One region of the Devosia sp. 919 genome, then DNA from elsewhere that is predicted to be linked to it. Evidence: riboswitches for the same ligand, from Rfam matches in the RefSeq annotation. Region 1 holds a riboswitch; the other holds the start of a gene.
What was found. Region 1 has a riboswitch for thiamine pyrophosphate ahead of HRQ64_RS06560 (YkoF family thiamine/hydroxymethylpyrimidine-binding protein). Riboswitches for the same ligand answer to the same signal wherever they lie in the genome.

Region 1 (11,244 bases):
GAACTCCCAGATTTGCTCGAGCTGGCCAACATTGTCGCCGGTGATCTGGTCGAGCGGGGAATAGCGCGCAGCGCGATGCGTGCCGCCATAAGCGGGCCAATCGACCCCGGTTTCCAGCGTCACATAGCGCGGCGCAACCGGCGTCGCCAGCGCCGGTTCGGACGCTTCAGCCGGGGACGCCTCGGGCGTGGGCCCCACCGGGGCCGCTTCAACGGGGGCGGGTGGTGGCGCTGCCGGCTCGGGGCTGCCCGGTGTGGCGGCGTCGGAGGGCGGCACTTCCTGAGCGTGCAGGTCTGGCCCAAGATTGCCCGCCACGCCGATGCATGCCACCAAAGCGGCGATCCCGGCTGCTGTGCCCGCCAGTGTGGAGCGGGAGGCGCCTTCGGGGCGCCGCAGCGACCGAATAGTCGTCAGCACCAGAACCAGAACGACCGTCGGCGCCACCAATCGCGGCACCTGGGCCCATCCATCTAGACCAGCTTCCCACAAGGCCCAAGCGACAGTGCCCAGATAAGTCAACCCGTAAATCCAGACCGCCGTAAACTCACGCCTGAACAGGAAATAGGCGGTCGCCAGCAGGCCAGCACCAGCCAGCAGATAGTACCACGCCCCCCCAAGCGTGATCAGCCATGCGCCGCCCCCCAAGATAGGCAGCCCGAATATCACCAAGGCGGCAGCCACCAACATTGTCCACCAAAACGCAAAGTTCCGGCCGGTGGCGACGGTCGCGCTGCCATTAGTTCCCCTCTAGTTTACCCATGCTAATGGCCAACGCCTCGATCTCGCCACGGTTCCGCAATGGGACAATGCGCGCTATGCAGCAGTTTTCAGTCGCCCTCGGCCATCTGCTCGCATCCATTCTCCACAACCCGGCTTCGGCGCGGCGATAAGGGTCGCCATGCCATTGTCCCGGGAGGATAGGACGGGCTAGACTAGCGGCAATCACCAAGTGCGAAGAAAAGCTGGTATGAGCGACAAGATCAAGGATGTACCCAATGGTGAGCTGGTGCCCGAGCAAAGCGAACTCCAGCTGGCAGATATAAGGATCGCTGACCTGGAGCGGCAGCTTGAAGCTGCCCAGCAGGAGATCGAACGGCTCAAACAGGAAGTTGCTTCCTTGCGCTCGTCAGCAGGTCCTCGGTGACAGTCCCAACAGCAATGGTCAATTCGAAGGGAGCCGCCGATATGCGTCTGAGTGCTGGGTTTGAGTAAGAAATATCGCGTCGTAGATTGCGCCCCGACAGAAGGCGCACCGGAAGAGTTTATTCAGGTCGCCGCGACTCCCGAGGAAGCAGCGCGGCTGGCGCTGGGACTGGTGCTGCAACGCGGCGGGCAATTGCGGGACCTGCGGGCCAAGGTTTACCTTGAAGCCGCCGGAACGTTGTCGATGTACCGGCTCTACACCAAGAGCCTGCACCGGCAGGCCGTGGACTGACCTATGCCGGACCGAGTTGGACGCGCTGCCGCAGCAGCGTTTCCCCGCTTGCGTTAAACAGGCCCGATGCGGTGAGCTCTGGTATCACCAGATCCACAAAGCTCTGCAGATCGGCCGGCATCAACGGTGCCATCACGTTGAACCCGTCCGCGGCCCCTTGGTCGAACCATTCTTGCATGGTCGCCGCGATCTCGGCGCCCGTTCCGACCGCCAGCAGATGCCCTCGACCGCTGGCAAGACGCATCAGCAACTGCCGCAGGCTGAGCCCCTCCCGTTTGGCGATGCCAACCAAAACAGCCACGCGGCTTTGGCTCGACTGGCTGGGAGCCCCTGCCCCGACAAAAGGAGGCAGGGGGTCATCCAGCTGTGCCGCAGACAAGTCGGTGCCCAGGAACTCGGAGAGCTTGGCCAGCGCGTGCTCAGGCACCATGAACCCATTCAACTGCACCAAGCGCTCTTCCGCCTGCGCCCGCGTCGGGGCAGCAATAGGCACGATGCCAGGGTAAATCAGCAGGCTTTCCGGTGGCCGGCCGTGGCGGGAAGCCCTTGCCTTCATGTCGCGATAAAACAGTTGCGCCTCGGCAAGATCGGCCTGAACCGTGAACACCAGATCGGCATAGCGCGCCGCGAAATCACGCCCGGCCTCAGAGGCGCCGGCCTGCGCCAGCAAAGGGCGGCCCTGCGGCGAGCGCGGCACGTTCAGCGGCCCGCGGGTTCGCACGAACTGACCGTGATGATCTACTGTCCGAACCTTTGCGAGATCAAGATAGCGGCCCGCCTGCTTGTCCGCGATCCGGGCATCGGCCTGCCAGGAACTCCAAAGTGCCAGCACAGCCGCGGTGACATCTGCGGCCCGCGCATAGCGCTCGCCATGTTCAGGCATGGCGTCGAGCCCGAAATTGTGGGCCTCAAGCGCATTGGAGGAGGTGACGACATTCCAGCCCGCCCGGCCACCGCTGAGGTGATCGAGCGAAGCAAAGCGGCGGGCGAGATGAAAGGGATGATCAAAGCTGGTCGAGGCCGTACCGATTAGCCCAATCCGCTCCGTCACTGCCGCCAGCGCCGAAAGGATGATGAAGGGGTCCATCGCGTCCGAGAGGTGCCGGTCGGCGCTTTGCTGCAGCGCCAGTACATCGCCCAGAAACAAAGCATCGAACCCACCCGCTTCAGCCCGACGAGCGATGTCGGTCCAATAGCCCAGATCAGTCGAGGCCAGCGCATTGCTTTCAGGCATGCGCCAGCCTGCTTCATGACTCCCCAGCCCATAGATCACCGCGTTGAGCCCCATGCGCCGCCTTGGTGTCACGGCGCGGCTTCCACATAGGCGCTGGTATAGTAGCCGGAGAAGTCAGGCTTGGCGGCCAGAGGATTGCCGTCGCCGTCCTTGAGGATGCCGGCTTCAAACAGGAACGTGCCCATCGCCTCCATCTTGGCGGGATTGATGACGCCCACGGCCCCAATCTCGGCCCGCAGGTAGTGCCCATCGATCAGCGCCTGCAGCGATGCGCGCACAAAGTCCCGGTCCAGCAGCGCGTCGCTATTGGCTGCGACCAGAATATCGGTCGCCTCGTCGGGATGGGCGACGGCATAGGCGTAACCGCGCTGGCTCGCGCCAAGGAACGCCTTGGCAGTGTCCGGGTGCTCAGCCAAAAAGGCGCCGGTGGTGCCGATGAAGTTGGTGTGCTGGTCGGGCACGCCCCAATCGGCATAGCGGAAGGCACGTTGTGGGCGCCCGTCTCGCTCCGCCTTGACGCCTTCCCAGGTATAAACTTCAAGGGTAAAATCCACCGCGCCGTTGGCCAGCGCTTCATAGGCCGAAGTGCCCAGGGTGACCGTCTCGAATTCCCCCCGGCCGCCATCGGCGCGGATGATCGTGCCAATCAGGGCACTCTCCCAGTCGCTGCCAAAGCCGGCATAAGTCTTGCCGTCAAGGTCCTTGGGGCTTTGGATATCCTGCCGGTCGCCGTTGAACACCAGGCGCCCCGTTTCGGTCTGCACCAGTGCATAAGTCGCGACCAGATCGACCCCGGCCGTGCGCTGGGTGAACAGGCCGATGGAGCCAAGAATACCGAAATCTGCCACCCCATTGGCCACGAGCGTGCCAGCGGAAGTGTCGGAATAAGGCAGGATCTCAACTGCGACCCCCGCATCCTCATAAAAGCCCTTGGCTTGGGCAACAAACAGGCCGACATGGTTGGTGTTGGGCGTCCAGTCCAGCGCCATGGTCACCGGCACCGGCTGGGCCAGTGCGGGTGGACTGGCGAGGGCGGCGGCAAGGCCAAGGATCAGCAGCAGGCGCGAAAGCGGCATGATTATTCCTCCGGTTCAAACAAGGTCTGCAGGATATCGGCTTCGATTTGGGCGATGACCGCCGACCCTGCTGGGGGTCGCGGATGCTCAAGCGGCACGTCGATGCGGCGCACGATCTGCGCTGGGCGCGGCGACAACAGGTAGATCCGGTCGGACAACAGCACCGCTTCGCGGACATCGTGGGTGATCAGCAACACGGTCCAGCGATGGCGCGTCCACATCCCAGCCAGCCAGCGCTGCATTCGCGTGCGGGTCAGGGCATCCAGGGCTCCGAAAGGCTCGTCGAGCAGCAGCATGGATTTATGCTGCACCACTGTGCGCAGCAGCGCTGCACGCTGCCGCATGCCGCCGGAAAGCTGCGCGGGGTAATGGTTTTCAAATCCGGCCAAACCAAACTCAGCAAACAGCGGCTGGACCGCCGCCCGCGCCGCCTTGCGCGTCATGCCCGCCACCTCAAGGCCAAGCGTGGCATTGTCGATGATCCGCCGCCACGGCATCAGCGCATCGCGTTGCGGCATGAAGGCAAAGGGGTGGCTCTTTGGGGCGAGTGGCGCCCCATCAAACAGCATTTCCCCACCATCAGTGGACACCGCTCCGGTCAGCAGCTGTAGGATGGTGGATTTACCAGCGCCGGAAGGGCCGAGGATCGAAACGAACTCTCCTGCTCCAACGCTCAAGTTGATGTCGGCCAGAACTTCGGAATCGCCAAAGCTCTTGCCCAAGTTGCGCAGTTCAAGCCTGGGCGTGGTCATGGGCGCCTCTGCGCCAAGCGGGTCCAGGGCATCGTCAGCCGCTGCACCAAGACGGTAGCGCCAAACAGGAGCAGGGTCAGCGTCGCGCTGACGACGACGGCGGCCAGCACCAGGTCGGGGCGAAAATTGTTCTTGGCATTGAGAATATAGATGCCCAAGCCCCGGACCGCCCCGGCATATTCGGCAAAGATCGCCCCGACTACGGCATAGGTGATGGAAATGCGCAGCCCGGCAAAGTAATAAGGCAAGGCCGAAGGCAGCCGCGCCATCCTGAACCGGCGCCACCGCGAGGCTCCCATGGACGCCAACAGCCCCTCGATATCGCGGTCGGTGGAGTCATAGCCCTGCACCAGCGCCACCAGCATGGGGAAAAAGGTCACCAGTGCCACGAGCACGATCTTGGGCGTCAGCCCGAAGCCGAACCAGAGCACGATGAGCGGCGCGATGGCGACCAGCGGCAGGGTCTGGGTGATGATGAACACCGGAAACAACGCCCGCCGTACCGGGCGAAAGAAGTCCACCACGACCGAAAACAGCAATGCGGCGCAGAGCGAGCAGCCGAAACCCAAAATGGTGGCCTGCAAGGTCGCTAATGTGTGCCCGGCCAGCGCGTCCCGGTTCTGGTAGCCTTGGACGATAATGCGGGATGGCGCCGGCAACGCCGTTGGGGAGATGCCCGAAAGCTGCACATAAGCTTCCCAGGCCAGGATCAGGGTCACCACCGAAAACACGGCGGGCCCTGCGTAACTGAGAAACCGGGCGACAAGTCGCCCGAAGGAGAACAACTGCGCCATGCCAGACCTTCCGCTCAGCGCGCGCTAGGGCTGTTGGCCGACACGGTCAGGTCGATAGTGACATGTCCCTCGGGCGGTCCAAACCGGCAAAAGGCCTGCTCGATCGTGGCGAATAGCGCACCGGTGTCGCCATTGAGCTTGGTGGCGAAATGCTTGGACTTTTCGAAGGTGCCCGACTGTTTGAGAAAGTCGATGCAGCCATAGATTTCGTCCATGTGATGGCCCTGTCCCATCACATAGAGAGACAATTGGGCCACCCCGAAGACGCCGATGTCGGGCGCATCTTGCACTGCCGCAAGCGCGCTGGCGCGCCGCTCCTCAAGAGGCGCAACGGGCCCTTCGAACAAATGGGACTGGCAGATGGCATCATCGGGCTCGCCCGGGCAGCCGCGCGAGATCGTCGCCGAAAGCACGCAATGGGTGCCGGCGCGCGCGGCGGCACTGAACAGATCGCGCATGGCGGGAAACAGCACTTCGGGCGGACCGACCAACAAGGTCGAGATGTCATCGGTCTCGATGCGCAAGCGTTCACGATAGGGATCGAGCGCACCCAGCGCGTTCATGATCACGCCGACAAAGTCGCCGGTCATTGGATAAAGGGAAATCTGTGCGCCTGAGAACATGGCCCGCCTCGCTCCGCTGGTATTACCCAGATCAGCTATAGGGTCCGAAGGCTTGCCGCCCTCATCTCAGCCCCGACCATACGGAGCACCCCTGTGGATAAAGCCAGCATAGGGCAGCATTGCCGGCAAATGCAAGCACATGTCTGCATTGGCGGAGTTGATCTTGGATCAGGCGCTTTGCGATGCTTGACGCAGTTCCTGGATTGCTTGTCCATCAGGCAAGCGCGCGCCACTTTGGAGCGTCTGCAGATAAGCTCGGGGCGCGAGGCCGTGATAGTCCTTGAACGCCCGCGTGAAAGCCGCCTCCGAGGCGTAGCCGGCTTCGCTCGCTAGTGACCCTACCGAAGTGGGGCCACTGGCGAGCTTTCTGGCGGCCAGAGTCAGTCTCCAACCTTTGAGATAGGTCAATGGCGGCTCTCCCGCCCGGTCATGGAATCGTCTGGCAAAGGCAGCGCGCGACAGCCCCGCCACCTTCGCCATGCCCTCGACAGTCCATTTGGCGGCGGGATCGGCATGGATCGCCCGGAACACCTTGGCAAGGTTGGGATCCTTCATTGCCGGCAACCATCCGGCGGAATGCCCGGCGCGCTCGGCTGCACGGCGCAGCACGTAAACCAGCAGGCTGTCGGCAAGACTTTCCACCAGGCTTTCATTGCCCAAGCCCTGGTGCTCCAGTTCCTCGGCCAGCAGCAGCACGATCGGCAAAATGCCATTGTCCTTGCGGAGCTCGGCGGCGGGCAGGTGAATGCAGGGCGGTAGCGCCGATTGTCCCAGCCGCCGCGTGCCATCCACCTGGAAGCGCCCGCAAAAGATCACCGCGTCAGGAGACTGGCTGGTGACATCAAATCCTTGTTGCACGAACTGGCTGACGGGGGGCGCCTCGCCCTTGGGGCTGGCCACGAGATCGTGGGCCTTTCCATCACTCAGGACCACCAGATCACCCTCTTCCAGCCGGAGTGGCGCTTCGCCAGCCCGGCGAAGCCAAGCGGTCCCCTGCCAGACGAGGTGAAAGGCGATCATTGCCCCCGGATCGAGCCGGAAGCCCCAAGGCTCAACCACCCGGCTGCGGACGAGGGTCATCCGGCTGCGGGCGTACATGCGGATCCATTGATCAAGCACATTCATGCCGCTCTCCTGCACCTTTTCAAGACGATCTGCAAGAAACGGGAGATCGTCTCACATGGCTTGTCCTCTCAGGGCGCGCCATCTTTCTCCTGGTTAGAAAGGAGAACGTGATGTTCAAGACCATACTTGTTGCGGCCGGAGCCGGCACAGTTGGGCAGCACCTGGCCAATCGGCTGCTGATCGCCGGGCACAGCGTCAAAATCGGCACAAGGCGAGGAGGTGACGCCAACACAGTGCTGCTGGACTATAGTCAGGCCCCGACTTTTGAAGCGGCGCTTGCCGGCACCGATGCGGCTTACCTCGTCGTTCCGACCTCGGCCGAACCACATTTACTGCTTGGCCCCTTCGTCGAGGCCGCAGCGCGGCGCGGCATTAAGTTGGTGTTGCAATCAGCTCTGGGGGTGGATGCCAATGACGCCATTCCGCTGCGGCAACTGGAGCGGCAGATCGAAAGCTCAGGCGCGCCCTACGCGATCCTGCGCCCAAACTGGTTCCTCGACAATTTCCACGGGCGCTGGCACCCCGGCATCATGGAGCTTGGCCGGCTTGCGCTTCCCGCGGGCGATGCCACGACCAGCTTGATTGATGCGCGCGACATCGCCGAAGCTGCCGCTGTCGCTTTGACCCAGGCAGTTGCGGATGGGCGGGCTTTCAACCTGACTGGCCCCGACAGCCTGGGCTATGCCGAAGCCGCAGCGGCGCTTTCCGCGATCAGCGGCCGCACCGTCACCTACGAGGGTGTCGACGAGGCGCAGTTCAAGCGCGAGTCGGGGCGCATGAAACTGGCGCCAGCTCTGGTTGAACAGATGCTGCCGATCTTTACTGCTACTCGCGCGGGTCATTTCAGCCAGGTCACTGACGATTTCAGCCAACTCACCGGGCGACCGGGCCGGCGGCTCGTCGATTATCTGGCTGACAATGCCTGGCGCTTCGCCGTCCCAGTTGCGCAGAACGAAGTCCAGAGAGCAGCGGTCAGTCGTTGATTTGCCGCCTCACGGCGCCACGCCCGGGGAATGCAGCTATTATCCCGGGCGTTGATTCTGTTTGCAGGCTGGTAATGGACCCGTTGAATGTCGCCATGCTCTTGGTCCTTGCCGGCGCTGCCGCTTATGTGCAGACGCTGACGGGCTTTGCCTTTGGCCTGTTGATGATGGGCGGTATCGGCATTCTCGGGCTGCTGCCCCTGCCCGAAGCCGCGGTGATCGTGAGCATCCTCACGGTGGTCAATGCAACTCAGGTGTTGGCCCGAGGCTGGCGTAACGTGGCCTGGAGCGAGTTTCGCCTCGCCATTGGCGCCAGCCTCCTTTTGGTGGTGCTGGGTTATTTCATGCTCGAATGGCTTGCGGACGCCAATCTGGACGGACTACGCCTGCTGCTGGGCGCCGTCATCGTTGGTGCCAGCATCCAGTTGATCCTGCAGCCGCATCCGCTGCCCAACCGATCTTCTTCGGGTTCGTTCGTCCTGGTGGGTGCATTGGGCGGCTTTCTGGGCGGGATGTTCTCCACGGCCGGACCGCCCTTGATCTATCACTTCTATCGCCAACCCCTGCCAGCGGCCGCCATCAGGGACACCTTGGTGCTGATCTTTGGCGTCAACGCCTTGTTCCGGCTGTCCTTGGTGGGGTTGACCGGCAGCTTCCCCTATGAGGCAAGTTGGTGGGCGCTGTTGGCGGCGCCCGTGGTTACCGCCACCACCTATGCCGCAAAACGCTGGCCGCCGCCATTTGCGGTCCTCACGCTGCGCCGCGTGGCGTTCTCGCTGCTGCTGCTATCAGGTGTATCCCTGGCGGCGCCAGCCATTTGGCGACTGGGGTTTGCCGCGGCCGGCTGAACGTCGATCCTCGGCGTGCTAAGTTGGGCCTCGGTACACACATCGGTCTCAACCCCTTGCCCACTTCGATATGTAGATCACAAGCGGCTTGCTTCAAGCCTAGGGACCTGCCGTAAAACCCTTGCCGTATCCAAGCAAAGGGAGTGCATCGATGCGGGTACTTTTGTCGACCTATGGTCGCGGGGTGACGTCGAACCTATTGTGGCGCTTGCAGTCGCGCTCGAGGCGGTCGGTGTGGAAGCGGTGCTGTCCGCTCCGGGCGACCAGGAGTTTGTGGAGCTTGCCGAACGTGCCGGCGTTGAGTTGGTCCCCGCCTTCATGCGCGTGCGAGAGTGGATTGCGCTCGCTCAACGATTTCCCAGCGATATCCCGGGTTACGGGATGAGGATGATCGCCGCCCAGTGCCGGACCATCGACGCGGCAGCCGCCGGCTGCGATGCAATCCTCGCGACCGGTCTTATGCCTTCGGTTGGCGCGGCTCAGTGCGTGGCCGAAAAGCGCGGCCTGCCCTTTATGCACGCATCGTTCTGCCCGATGTACCTGCCATCCGAGCACCACCCGCCACTTTCCTATCCCGGTCATTCCCGCCCAACGGGAGAGACCGACCACCGCGCACTGTGGAACCACAACCTCGAGGTGATGAACGCCCTTTTCGGCGGCACGATCAACCGACAACGGATCGCCATGGGCCTGCCGACAGTGACCGATATTCGCCAGCATGTCTTTACGACGCGCCCGCTCCTGGCTTCGGAGGCGGCGCTCTGCCCCTGGGAGCCAACCGATCTTTGTGCACCGGAGCAGACCGGGGCCTGGATCCTGCCCGACACGCGCCCGCTGCCACCCGAACTGGAGGCCTTTTTGAACGCTGGCACTCCGCCCGTTTATTTTGGCTATGGCAGCATAGCGGCGCCCAATGCCGACCGCTTGGTCCAAACCGCGGTAACCGCTATCCGCGCCCATGGGCGCCGCGCAGTTCTGGCGCGGGGCTGGGCTGGGCTCACGCTGCCCGACCAACAAAGCGACTGTTTTCTCGTCGGTGAGGTCAACCAACAGGCACTTTTCAGGCGTGTTGCCGTCGTGGTCCATCATGGCGGCGCCGGCACCACCACCACCGCTGCACGGGCGGGTGCCCCGCAGGTGATCGTGCCCCAAGGCGCTGACCAACCGTTTTGGGCACGACAGATCGAGCGGCTCGGGATTGGCGTAGCGCATCCTGGTGCCGCACCAACAATGGAGTCCCTTTGCGTCGCCCTCAACACAGGGCTCCAACCCGAAACCGCCACCCGGGCCCGGGCACTGGCCAGCACCATTGACAGCAATGGCGCTGCCCGAGCGGCAAGATTGTTGGTGGAAATCGTTGCGCAGCAAAGCTCAACCCTAGTACCGGCGCGGGTTCCATTGCTGACGGACGAGGCCGGCACTGACATTCACGCCCTCGCCCAGCGCGCCCAGGCGATGGTCGACCTTGAACTTGCCCGCATCTTGCCCGTGCGGCTGCAGGAGTTCCAGCAGCAATTCGAAGAAGTCGGCGATCTTGCCTATGGCACGCTCAATGCCGAGCTGTTCCGCCCTGTGCACGCCGCCCTGCGCGAAGCTGGCCTCAAGGCAATACCCCGATTGCCGGGAAGCTTCCAGCGCAGCCGGGAATGGGGCAATGCGGACGAAACCCATCAGCAACGCTGGATGTGGTCGATCATCAGCGGTGCCGACGGCAAGCCAATCGGCTCCCTCGCCGTCGGCAGTCACCACGATCACTCCTGCTTCCGGCTGCCCCGCAGCCCCGAGATCATCGCGCTGCGCGCCACCGTCCCCTAGCAGGATTGTCGCGGAGATCGCCCAGACCTACCCACAATACGCCGAGCAAGAGGATTTCAAGCACTGGTACGCCGCCTATCTTGGGCGGCAGTCGTCGACTTGACCTTTATGCCATTCAATTGGTCCGGCTCTGCTGGCCACGGAACAAGGCGCCGTGCTCGCGCATCAGCGCCGCAATGCGCTCGCTGACGGTACGCACGGCAAAGCTGTGGCGCTCCTCGTGATGGGCCACGAGCCACTGTTCGGTTTCGAGTTCGGGGATAGCCTCCGCTAGGCGCGCAAGCCGCGGATCGCTGTCACCGACGAAGCAGGGGAACACGGAAATGCCGGCGCCTGCGGCCACGAGTTCGAGCACGCTCAAGGCATCATTGCCGCGCACGGCAATGCGGTCGCCGTGACGGGCATGCAGCCATCGGGCAGAATGGGTCTGGCTGGCTTCCCCGGCCACGCCGACAAAGTAACCGGCCGCAACCCCGCTGACGAGTTCTGGCCTGGCATAAAGCCCATATGCCACCTTGCCGATCAGTCGCCCCACCAACCATTGCTCGGTGGGGCGCTG
Region 2 (11,244 bases), 1.8 Mb from region 1:
TGTGCTTCGGGCGACAACGGCTCGGCATCTTGGCCCACCGGGCCGGTATTTGAAGGATCGCTCATGGAACACCTAACCGCTGACGACTTCGAGGGCGACGAAGTCCAATTCACTATCACTACCGAACAGGCCGGCGGCCGGCTCGATGCCGTTCTGGCCAAGGCACACCCGGCGCTCAGCCGCAGCCGCCTCAAGGACCTGATCCTGGGCGGAGCCGTATCCCTTAACGGCCAGCCGATCAGCGAGCCCAAATATCGCGTAACGGCCGGCGAAACAATCACCCTCCTCGCCCCGCCGCCCGAAGATCCCGAGCCCAAGCCCGAAAACATCCCCCTTGATATCCTCTACGAGGATGATCAGCTGATCGTAGTCAACAAGCCCGTCGGCATGGTGGTCCACCCCGCTCCCGGCAGCCCTTCGGGCACCCTGGTCAACGCGCTAATCTATCATTGCGGCGCGAGCCTGCAGGGCATTGGTGGCGTGCGCCGGCCCGGCATCGTTCATCGCCTCGATCGCGACACCTCAGGGGTCATGGTCGCGGCCAAGACCGATCTGGCCCACCAGCATCTGTCCGCGCAATTTGCCGATCATGGCCGCACCGGTCCGCTCCATCGCGCCTATATCGCCTATGTTTGGGGCTCCACCGAAACGGCCAAGGGCACGATCGAGGCGCCCCTCGGGCGCGACGCCAATAATCGGCTCAAGCAGGCCGTGCGCAAGGATGGCCGCGAAGCCATCACGCATTACATGGTCGAGCAGCGCTTTGGCGGCGATGGCTGGGACATCACCCGCATCCAGTGCCAGCTGGAAACCGGCCGCACCCACCAGATCCGCGTCCACATGGCTCATATCGGCCACCCCCTGGTTTCCGACACCGTTTATGCCTCGGGCTACGCCACCAAGATCAACCGCCTGCCTCCCGAGGTCGCCGCACCCATCGTTGCGCTAGGCCGGCAGGCCCTCCATGCGGCCGAGCTCGGCTTCGAGCATCCCGTAACCGGAGAGGAAATGTTCTTTGAAGCCCCCCTCCCGCCTGACCTTGTGGCGCTCGAGGAAGCGCTCGAGCCCTATGACAAGGCCTTCGCCCGCTAGGATTTGCGGGGGCCGGTAACCGAGAAGTGCAGGCCGGCCCTCCCCTAATGCCCGCACCACGGGCAACCCTTGCGCTGCCTGCACCGTTCGTCTGCATTCGGCGGCCTTACAATTGCGGCAATACGCCATATATTATGACCTGACTTCTTCCGCCGGGCCGCCAGGACGGCCGAAGATCGATCCGCCCGCCTGTGCGGGGGAATAAGTAAAAGGGGTGCATAAATGGCCCAGACCAATCTGCCTGTCCTTTCTGCCGAAGGAGGCTTGAGCCGCTATCTTCAGGAAATTCGCAAGTTCCCCATGCTGGAACCCGATGAAGAATTCATGCTGGCCAAGCGCTACAAGGAGCACGCCGATCCGGCCGCTGCTCAACGGCTTATTACGTCCCACCTGCGCCTGGTTGCCAAGATCGCCATGGGCTATCGCGGCTATGGCCTGCCCATTGCCGAAGTGATCTCGGAAGGCAATGTCGGGCTCATGCACGCGGTCAAGCGCTTCGAGCCCGACAAGGGCTTCCGACTTGCGACCTATGCGATGTGGTGGATTCGTGCTGCGATCCAGGAATATGTCCTGCGCTCCTGGTCGCTGGTGAAAATCGGCACCACCGCTGCCCAGAAGCGGCTGTTCTTCAACCTGCGCAAGGTGAAGGGCCAGATCGCCGCGCTCGACGATGGCTCGCTCCATCCCGACCAGATCAAGCAGATCGCGACCACCCTCAACGTCACCGAGGATGACGTCGTCTCGATGAATGCGCGCTTGTCGGGCGATGCTTCGCTCAATTCGCCGATGCGCGCCGATGAAGGCTCCTCCGAATGGCAGGACTGGCTCGTCGACGACACGCCCAGCCAGGAAACTGCCCTTGGTGAAAGCGAGGAATATTCCGAACGCATGGGTCTGTTGACCAATGCCATGGATGTTCTCAACGATCGTGAGCGCGCCATCTTCCAGGCTCGCCGCCTGCAGGAAGATCCGCTGACGCTCGAAGAGCTGGCCCAACAATACGATGTCAGCCGCGAGCGCATCCGCCAGATCGAAGTGCGCGCCTTCGAAAAAGTGCAAGACGCCGTTCGCGAAGCTGCCCGCTCCAACGCCGCATAAGGCTGGACCGCCGCAAGCAACCAATGCAGCCCTCGGTTTCCCCCGAGGGCTTTTTTACGCCTGCGAGCCCGCCGCCGATGCCAACCTGGCCTTGAGCCCGGGGCCCATCGAGCCTCCGGCATACTCATGCCCCCCAAAAGCCCTTACCCCCCGGAAGTGCGGAATGAGCGGGAATGTGCCGGAGCCCTCATGGTGAGGTGCGCAGCGTAGCGCAGCCTCGAACCACGAGGGCGGCCATCACCACCCCACAAACTTATCCCCGCCCCCGAAAACCTCAGGCACAATCCCCCTTGTTCCTGGGCAAGCTGCGCGGTCGCGACGAACGGTCGGTGCGGGAATATCGGATGAGTTTGGGGTCGCCCAAGCTCCTTCGGGACGAGGATGATCCGGGACCGATTTCATCCCCCGGTCCATGAAGCCTCAGGGCTTCTGGCGTTTGGCACGGGTCTAGCCACGGACGGTCCTCACCGAAGAGTCTCCGATGGAGCATGGGGCGAAGCTTGCTTCACCTTCTACCCTTTTGCCGGACGACCGGCACCGAGGCGAACTTCGCCCCATGTCGCAGCACCAACCGCAGGGTCATCAGACCCGGGCGGGATTTTGGCACGCCTGGACGAGATCCCACAGCCGAGCCTTGGGCAGGATCAGCAGCCAGGGCACGGGATCGACCGGCACAATCTCGATCCGCCCGCCCAGGGCCGCATTTGAGGTGCCGATCAGCCCGCCCGGCGCCAGCTGCAGGCCATCCATCGGATACAAGAGCCCCTCCGAGCGCTCGAACCCGATCGGCACCAGCGGATGGATCGACACCCGCTCCCCGGCCGCCGCGTCAAAGGCAATCCGCCCCACCACCGCCAGCGCCACATCGATCTCGTCCACCAGCAGCAAGTGCCGCTCGGGGGCATATTGCAGCACTGCGCTCAGTGCCGCGAGCGTATGGTCGAGCCGCTTGCCGGTCATGCCCAACGCCAGCGTCACCGGCGCCTGCGTCGAGCGCAGTGCCTTCTGGAAATCGGTGGTCACTTGCTCGGGCAGGTGAAACACGCGGGTGCGCCGCTCCCAGTCGGCGCGATCCTGCAGCGAATCGAGATCCCCGATGATCGCCGCAGGCACCAGCCCTACCGCCCCGATCGCATCCGCCCCGCCATCGGCCCCGATCAGCGTCACTCCCGCTGCCGCGAGGTCACGCAGGGTTTGGCTCTCCACCGCCCCGCCGCCCACAATGGCGATCGGTCCGGCAAAGCGCAGGGGCGCGTCGGCAGCTGGGCTGAAATTCTCTTGCACTTGGGGGGCGCTCTTATAAGATCATGGCGTCTCGCTGGGGTGTTCCGGGTCAAGCCGGAGCTGAGAATTACCCATTGAACCTGAACCAGGTCATGCTGGCGGAGGAAGTTCGAGATGGCAAGGGCATCTCGTGCCCGCCATTGACACCCATCCCTTCACTCATGGCCGCACACCAATGAAGGGATGACCATCTTGGTCCACACCACTCACCTGGCGCTTGCGGTCCTTTTCGGACTGGCCGCCTCGCCCGCCTTGGCCCAAACCGCACCGGCGCTCACCATCTATACCTATGATGGCTTTGCCGCCGAATGGGGCCCCGGCCCCCAGCTCGCCGAAGGCTTTGAAGCCCAATGCGCCGGCTGCACTGTCGAGTTCATCGCCGCCGATTCCTCCATCGGCGCCCTGCGCCGCGTCCAGCTTGAAGGCGCCACCACCCCGGCCGACCTCATCGTCGGTCTCGACGTCGCCACCGCCGGGGAAGCCCGCGCCACCGGCCTCTTTGCCGATCACACTCTGGAGCTGGGCGATCTCGCCCTCCCCGAGCCCTGGACCGATCCGCAATTCGTGCCGGTCGACTACGCCCATTTCGCCTTTGTCTACGATACCGACCGCACCGCCACCCCGCCCGCCTCCTTCGAGGAGTTGATCGCGCTCCCCGACGATCTCAAGATCGTCATCCAGGACCCGCGCTCGGCCACCCCCGGCCTTGGTCTCGTGCTCTGGATCAAGGCCGCCTATGGCGACCGTGCCCCCGAAATCTGGGCCGGCCTCAAGCCCCATATCCTCGCCGTCACCCGCGACTGGTCGGAAAGCTATAATCTCTTCCTGACCGGGGAAGCCGATATGGCGCTCTCCTACACCACCTCGCCCGCCTACCACATCGTCGATGAAGACGATCACACCGTCAAGGCCGCGCTCTTCGATGAGGGCCATATCGTGCAGGTCGAGATTGCCGGCATGCTTGCCTCCACGGACCAGCCCGAGCTCGCCCGTCAGTTCCTGGCCTATCTCGCTTCCCCCGCCGCCCAGGCGATAATCCCCACCACCAACTGGATGTTCCCCGTGGTTGACCTGGGTGCCGACCTTAACCCGGCCTTTGGCACCCTCCCGCAACCCGCGAAAACCCTGACGATCAGCGACACCGACCTCGAAGCCAACCGCGCCGCCTGGATCGACGAAATGCTCGCCGCCATCCAGTAGGAATCAGGACAGCCACAAGCTTCGAACCCCTCAGTGTGCCTCCCCTCCCCCTTGAGCGGAGGCACACTGAGGGGGGCGATCAAGGGAACACAGTCCCTGATAGCCACACAACGACTCTCCGCCATCCCAGCGCCATCAGCCGACGTCCCCTCCCCCTTGAGGGGAGGGACAGGGTGGGGGATCAGGCCCATCAACCCGCTCCAAGGCTAGCGCCAACCACCGGACCATGACCCTCCCACCCCGCCCCTTGCGCATCGCCACCGCTTGCCTCCTCGCGCTTGCCATCGCCGGGCTGATTGCTCTCGTCCTCTGGTCCATTCTCGCCGCCGCCACCGATGCCGCCGCCACCAGCCGCATCGATATTGCCCACCTCCTGCGCATGACCTCGATCCAGGCCGGGCTCACCACCGTGCTTTCCTTGCTGGTCGGCACGGCATTGGCCTGGTCGCTCAATCGTCTGCGCTTCCCCGGACGCGATCTCCTCGTCGCCTTCTTTGCCTCCGCCATCGTCACCCCCGGCATGGTCGTGGCCTTCGGGCTCCTCGCCATCTGGGGCCGCAACGGCTGGATTAATCGCGCTGCCGAAGCCGTGCTCGGCTTCCCCTTGGGCAATCCTGCCTACGGGCTCGGGGGCATTCTCTTTGCCCATGTCATTCTCGATGGTGCCTTTGCCGCGCGCATCATCCTCGCCCGTCTCGACGCCATTCCCGCCGCCCGCCTCAAGACCGGCCAGTCCCTGGCCCTCTCCGCCTGGCAGCGCTTCACCCTCATCGATTGGCCCGCCCTGCGCGGCACCCTGCCGGGGCTCGGGGCCATCATATTTCTCCTCGCCTTCACCAGCTTCCCTATAGTGCTGCTGCTGGGCGGTGGCCCGGCCAACCAGACGCTGGAGGTCGCCATCTACGCCGCTGTCCGCCAGGATTTCGATCTCGTCGGCGCCGTGCGCCTCGCCCTGACGCAAATCGCGGTTTGCTCGGTGGTGATCCTCGCCGCCTCGGCTTTGGCCCCCGTGCCCACCGCCTTTGGTTCTTCCCCCGCCACGACCTGGCGCGACGGGCCCGCCAGCCGCCTGCTGCAATGGCTGATACTCGCCACTGCAACCCTCTGCTTCGGTCTGCCCCTGCTCTCCGTGCTGATAGATGGCCTCGCCGCCGGTCTCGGCAGCCTCCTGGCCCAGCCGAGCTTCTGGTGGTCGCTCCTCACCAGCCTCCTTATCGGCAGCGCCTCCGCACTCCTCACCCTGCTTCTGGCGCTTGCCCTCGCCCTTGGCCGCGGCGCCACCGGCAGCCCGCCGCTGCGCACGCTCCTGGGCATCCCGGCCTATGCCTATCTCGCCGTGCCCGCCGTGGTGCTGTCGCTGGGCTTCTTCCTGCTGGTACGCGACCTGGGCCTTGCGCCGGCCGCCGCCGCGCCCGCTGTCGTCATCCTTGCTAATAGCCTCCTCGCCCTGCCCTTTGCCATGGCAACGCTTGCGCCGCCGCTCGAAGCCATTGCGAAAACCCGCGGCAAGCTCATCCGCTCGCTCGGGCTGGGCGGCTGGCGTCAGTTCTTCCTCGTGGAACTGCCCCTTATCGGCAAGGATCTGGGCGTCATGCTCGCCCTCGCCTTTTGCTTTTCGCTAGGGGATCTGGGCGTCATCGCCCTATTTGGCACGCAAGATTTCCAAACCTTGCCGCTGCTGATGTTCCGCTCGCTCGGCGCCTATCGCAACAATGATGCAGGGGCCATTGCCGCCATTCTCCTCATCGGCACCATCATTGCCTTTGTTGGCCTGCCTCGCCTTGCCGAAAGGATCGCCCGTGCTGCGCGTTGACGAGCTTTGTTTTGCTTATCCCAACACGGCCGAGCCCTATCGTTTTTCCCTCGCCGCTGCGCCCGGCGAGATCACCGCCGTGTCGGGCGCCAGCGGTTCGGGCAAGTCCACCCTGCTTGATCTCCTCGCTGGCTTTCTCACGCCGACCTCGGGCAGCATCGTGCTCGATGGCCAGCAACTCGTGCCCCTGCCACCCGAGCAGCGCCCGGTATCGCTTCTGTTGCAAAGCGAAAGCCTCTTCGAGCACTTGAGCGCCGGCCGCAACATCGCCCTCGGCCTGCCCGCCCGTACGCCAAAAGCAAGCGTCCACCAGCAGGTCGAAGCCGCTCTCGCCGAAGTTGGTTTGTCCGGCATTGGCGCCCAACCGGCCGCGACCCTTTCGGGCGGGCAAAAGCAGCGCGTCGCCCTCGCTCGCACCCTGCTGCGCGCCCGTTCGGTTTTGCTGCTCGATGAGCCTTTCTCAGCCCTCGACGATCAAACCCGCGCCGTGATCCGCGATCTGGTGAAGACGCTGACGGTCCGGCATGGCTGGCACACCATCCTCGTCAGCCACCACAATGATGATATCCTCGCCCTCGCCAGCCGGCGCTATCATCTGGCGGACCGAAAGCTGGTGGCGGACTAAGCTGCCACGGCGAGGAGGCGCTTTATTCATCCGCCGGCAGCAAATGCGGGTTCCAGACCACCTCCCAGAGATGCCCGTCAGGGTCGCGGAAATACCCGGCATAGCCGCCCCAGAACGTGTCTTGCGCGGGCTTGATGATCGCGGCGCCCGCGCCCTCGGCGTTCGCCATGATCGCGTCGACCTCGCCGCGTTCCCTTACATTGTGCCCCAGCGTCATGGCAGTGGACGACACCGGCTCCCGGGCAAGGCCCGTGTCGAACGCAATATCGTCCTGCGCCCAGATCGCGAGCTTCACTCCGCCCGCCAGATCAAAGAACGCGACGGCGCCGTGCTCGTACTCCTGCCCGACAATGCCTTGCGTCGGCAGGCCCAGCCCATCACGATAAAAGCGCAGCGCCCGCTCGAGATCGCCAACGCCTAGAGTGATAACGGAAATCCGTGGTTTCATGTCCATGCCCTTTCGATCGGCGCCCGCCCGATGCTGGCGCCGTGATCGTCATGGGCCGCTGCAGTAGCGGAAGGACCCGCAAGCGGGGCCGGGCCAACCTTCCCGAACTAACCTGTTTTAGACACGCCAAGGCTAAGCCAGCCCCGCCGGAGCGTCAATCCGCGAGGCCTCTGTCCGGCCAAACGCGGATGCAAAAAGGGGGGCTAATTGCCCCCCTGTCCCCAAGCCGCAAAGACCTTGTCGAACAGCGCCTGCGCTTGCTCATCCTTTTCAAGGGTGATGATCGCATTGCGCCCGGTGCCATACACCACTGCCAGATCCATCCACTTTCGGCTGCGCAGCAGGTCCTGGTTGGTGTTGGCATCCTGCTCGGCCGCACTCAGCGCAAACAGGTAGGAATTACCCACGACGCGGGCCGAAGCCCCCACCAGCGGCGTTCCGGGCACCAGTTCCTGGTCCTTGAGCAACACGCCCGGCAGCCCCGCAATCGTGCCGCCGATAAAGGTGTCGCTCACATCGAAATCCACCTCCATGAGGTGGCTCGCGGGCAGGCTCGGATCGGAATTCTTGCGAATGGTCATCTCGACCCCGAGATTGCGCGCCGGAATATTGGCCTGGCCGATCAGCGTGGGCTGGCCGATCTCGTCGACCCCCTCGCGCCACTCGATCGTGCCCGAGAACGGTACCGCACCGGTGCGGCCATCCTGCGAGGCTTCCAGCAGCAGCGACTGGCTGCCCGACAGCACGGCCGGATCGACCGATGCCGCCGGATCATTGAGCGCCACGGCAGCATTAGGGTCTTCCCCGGGCAGCCGCTCCTCGCTCTTGTCGTCCGCACCACCACCCAGTTCGGGCAAGCTGGTCTGCGTCCCGTCGGGCACCACCGGCTCTGGCGTGGGCTCCAGCCGATCCTCGGTTTCCAGTGCCTCGAGCGCCGTAGTCGGCTCGGCCGCTGTCTGGGTCGCCGTATTGCCCGGCACTGCGGGCTGGTCGGTCGCGGCAATGTCCCCATTGGGCGGCACCGGATCGAGCGTCGGGGTCGTAAGATCAGGTTCTGGCTCGGGCGCTTCGGCAACCGCCGTGCTGGCCTGCCCGAACATCTGGTTGAGGTCCACATAGCCTTCGCGCCAGGCCCAAAAGCCGGCGCCACCCACGCCAACCAGAAGCACTGCAAAAACGATCAGGAAAATGCTCAGGCCCGTTCCGCTGCGCGGCTCGCTCACTGGCACGAAGTTGTCGGAATTGTCCTCGCCTGCCCCGCCCGGCAATTCCGCGCGCTCGGGCATGGCAAACATATTGGGCACCGCCGGCCGGGCCGGGCCCACAGCCACCGGCTCCGTGGACTCTGCCGGAGTAGCCTGGCTTTCGCCCCGCGCTTCGCGATCCAGCGTCTCGATCGCCCGCTCGATAGCGCCCTCGGCTTCGCTGGTGTCGGGCTGCGCCGCCTCAACTTCGACTTCGCGCACACTCGACAGTGCCGCTTCAACGGGGCTTGGTCCCATGCTGCTGGCGGGTTCGGTGCGGCGGGCGAAATTGAGCAACGCTCCCCGGCGGGCACCCTCCTCAGCGGCAGGCTTGTCGTCGGCAAACGAATCCGGCTGGTCCTGAGGCTCCTGCACCGGCGCATGGAGCGGCGCGTCGCTGGGCAACTCGCTCGCGCCTGCCGTTTCCGCCTCGGCCTTGCGCGCTCCCTTGGCTCGCCCGAAAGACGGCAACCAACGCGCCCGTGGCTTACTGATCTTCTCGACGGACTCAGGCTCGCTCTCGGCCACTGGCGTAACCACCGCCTGGGCCTCGTTTTCGTTTGGAACCGCCACGGGCACGTCGACCGGGCCCTCCTCGCGCACCAACTCTGCCCCGCTCGCTTCGGCGGCATCGGCGATGATGTCTTCGATCGAGGTGCCGGAGCGCGCTGGGCTATCCCCTTGCGCCTGGGGGTAGGCGGGCTGTACCGGCTCGAACGCGGGATAGTTTGGTTGTGCCGGCTCAAAGCGCGGCCTCAGCTCGAACCGGGGTTGCGGTTCGGGCTCAGGTTCGGGTTCCGGCTCAGGCTGGGGTTCCGGTTCCGGCTCCGGCTCGGGCGCTGCTACCGGCGGCTCGACCGGTTGCGCCATCGGCCGTCCAAACACCGAACCACGCCGCAGCGAAATTACGGCTTCGCTGGCTTCCTGCTCAACCTGCCGGATACAATCTTCCAGCTGCAGCCGATGCTGCGTTATGTCGCGCGCCGGCAGCGGTGGCTGAATGGCCCGCAACTGGCCCACAAGTGCCGAACGCGCCTTTTCGTAAACCGCACGGCGAGCCGCGCCGTTATTCTCGGGCAATGCCGAGATGGCCCGGCGCAGCAGCTCCTTGTAGTCGGCCATAGCTTACTTGGTACTCACAATTGCCGCAGGTGTTGTATCAAAAACACTCAATCTTGGAACGGGTCAACCACAAGGATAGTATCGGCGCGCTCGGGGCTCGTCGACAACATGGCAACCGGCGCCCCGATCAGTTCCTCGATATAGCGCACATACTTGACCGCCTGGGCCGGCAGCTCAGACCAGCTGCGCGCCCCGGCTGTGGTTTGCGACCATCCTTCGAGGGTTTCGTAGATGGGCGTAACCCGCGCCTGTGCCTCCATCAAGGCAGGCAAGTAATCGATCCGTGATCCATCCAGCTCATAGCCGACGCAGATCTTGATTTCCTTCAGCCCGTCCAGCACGTCCAGCTTGGTCAGTGCAATGCCCGAAATGCCGGAAGTCTTGACGGTCTGGCGCACCAGCACGGCATCGAACCAGCCGCAGCGACGCGCCCGGCCGGTATTGACGCCGACCTCGCGCCCGACCGTGGCCAGATGCTCGCCGATCTCGTCATCCAGCTCGCAAGGGAACGGGCCCTCGCCGACGCGGGTCGTATAAGCCTTGGTGATTCCCAGCACATAGCCGATTGCCGTTGGCCCCAGCCCGGAACCGGCCGCAGCCTGCCCTGCCACAGTGTTGGACGAGGTCACGAAGGGATAAGTGCCGTGGTCATTATCGAGCAGCGCACCCTGCGCTCCCTCAAACAGAATGCGTGCGCCAGCTTTGCGCTTTTCGTCGAGCACCTGCCAGACCTGGTCCATGAAGGGCAGGATCTGGTCGGCTACCGAGATCAGCTCCTGCCGGATCGTTTCGGCCTCGATCTCGGGCAGACCCATGCCGCGGCGCAGCGCATTGTGGTGCGTCAGCAGTCGCTCGATCTTGGGCATCAGCGTTTCGGGCTGGCTCAAATCGATCAGCCTGATCGCCCGACGACCCACCTTGTCCTCATAGGCCGGGCCGATGCCACGCTTGGTGGTACCGATCTTGAGCCCGGACGTGCTGTCTTCGCGGATGGCGTCGAGTTCGCGATGTAGCGACAGGATTAGCGGCGCGTTGTCGGCAATGCGCAGCACATCGGGAGTGATCGTGACGCCTTGCGCCCGCAGCTTGGCCATCTCGGCCACAAAATGGTGGGGATCCACCACCACCCCGTTGCCGATCACCGACAGCTTGCCCTGCACCAGGCCAGATGGCAGCAGCGCCAGCTTGTAGCTGACGCCATCGATCACCAGCGTATGGCCGGCATTGTGGCCGCCATGATAGCGCACCACCACATCGGCACGCTCGGAGAGCCAGTCCACGATCTTGCCCTTGCCCTCGTCGCCCCACTGCGAGCCGA

Region 2: it holds a riboswitch for thiamine pyrophosphate, as region 1 does, so the genes downstream of both, thiB (thiamine ABC transporter substrate binding subunit) here and HRQ64_RS06560 (YkoF family thiamine/hydroxymethylpyrimidine-binding protein) in region 1, are expected to answer to the same signal.

What each region holds. Positions count from the first base shown of each region.
Region 1 is NZ_JABAOL010000001.1:1,356,764-1,368,007, reverse strand. Features, by position in the region: gene HRQ64_RS06595 (membrane-bound PQQ-dependent dehydrogenase, glucose/quinate/shikimate family) at 1-687, opposite strand, end outside; gene HRQ64_RS06590 (hypothetical protein) at 968-1,144, shown strand; gene HRQ64_RS06585 (hypothetical protein) at 1,205-1,435, shown strand; gene HRQ64_RS06580 (LLM class flavin-dependent oxidoreductase) at 1,437-2,723, opposite strand; gene HRQ64_RS06575 (ABC transporter substrate-binding protein) at 2,738-3,745, opposite strand; gene HRQ64_RS06570 (ABC transporter ATP-binding protein) at 3,748-4,497, opposite strand; gene HRQ64_RS06565 (ABC transporter permease) at 4,494-5,291, opposite strand; gene HRQ64_RS06560 (YkoF family thiamine/hydroxymethylpyrimidine-binding protein) at 5,306-5,914, opposite strand; TPP riboswitch at 5,905-6,017, opposite strand; gene HRQ64_RS06555 (AraC family transcriptional regulator) at 6,083-7,039, opposite strand; gene HRQ64_RS06550 (NAD(P)H-binding protein) at 7,150-8,022, shown strand; gene HRQ64_RS06545 (TSUP family transporter) at 8,097-8,870, shown strand; gene HRQ64_RS20455 (DUF6022 family protein) at 9,072-10,685, shown strand; gene HRQ64_RS06535 (LysR family transcriptional regulator) at 10,801-11,244, opposite strand, start outside.
Region 2 is NZ_JABAOL010000001.1:3,169,380-3,180,623, forward strand. Features, by position in the region: gene HRQ64_RS15365 (DUF6476 family protein) at 1-65, opposite strand, end outside; gene HRQ64_RS15370 (RluA family pseudouridine synthase) at 64-1,092, shown strand; gene rpoH (RNA polymerase sigma factor RpoH) at 1,315-2,190, shown strand; gene HRQ64_RS15380 (thiamine diphosphokinase) at 2,773-3,474, opposite strand; TPP riboswitch at 3,500-3,600, shown strand; gene thiB (thiamine ABC transporter substrate binding subunit) at 3,658-4,674, shown strand; gene HRQ64_RS15390 (hypothetical protein) at 4,901-6,487, shown strand; gene HRQ64_RS15395 (ATP-binding cassette domain-containing protein) at 6,474-7,112, shown strand; gene HRQ64_RS15400 (VOC family protein) at 7,135-7,560, opposite strand; gene HRQ64_RS15405 (hypothetical protein) at 7,764-9,926, opposite strand; gene HRQ64_RS15410 (adenylosuccinate synthase) at 9,974-11,244, opposite strand, start outside.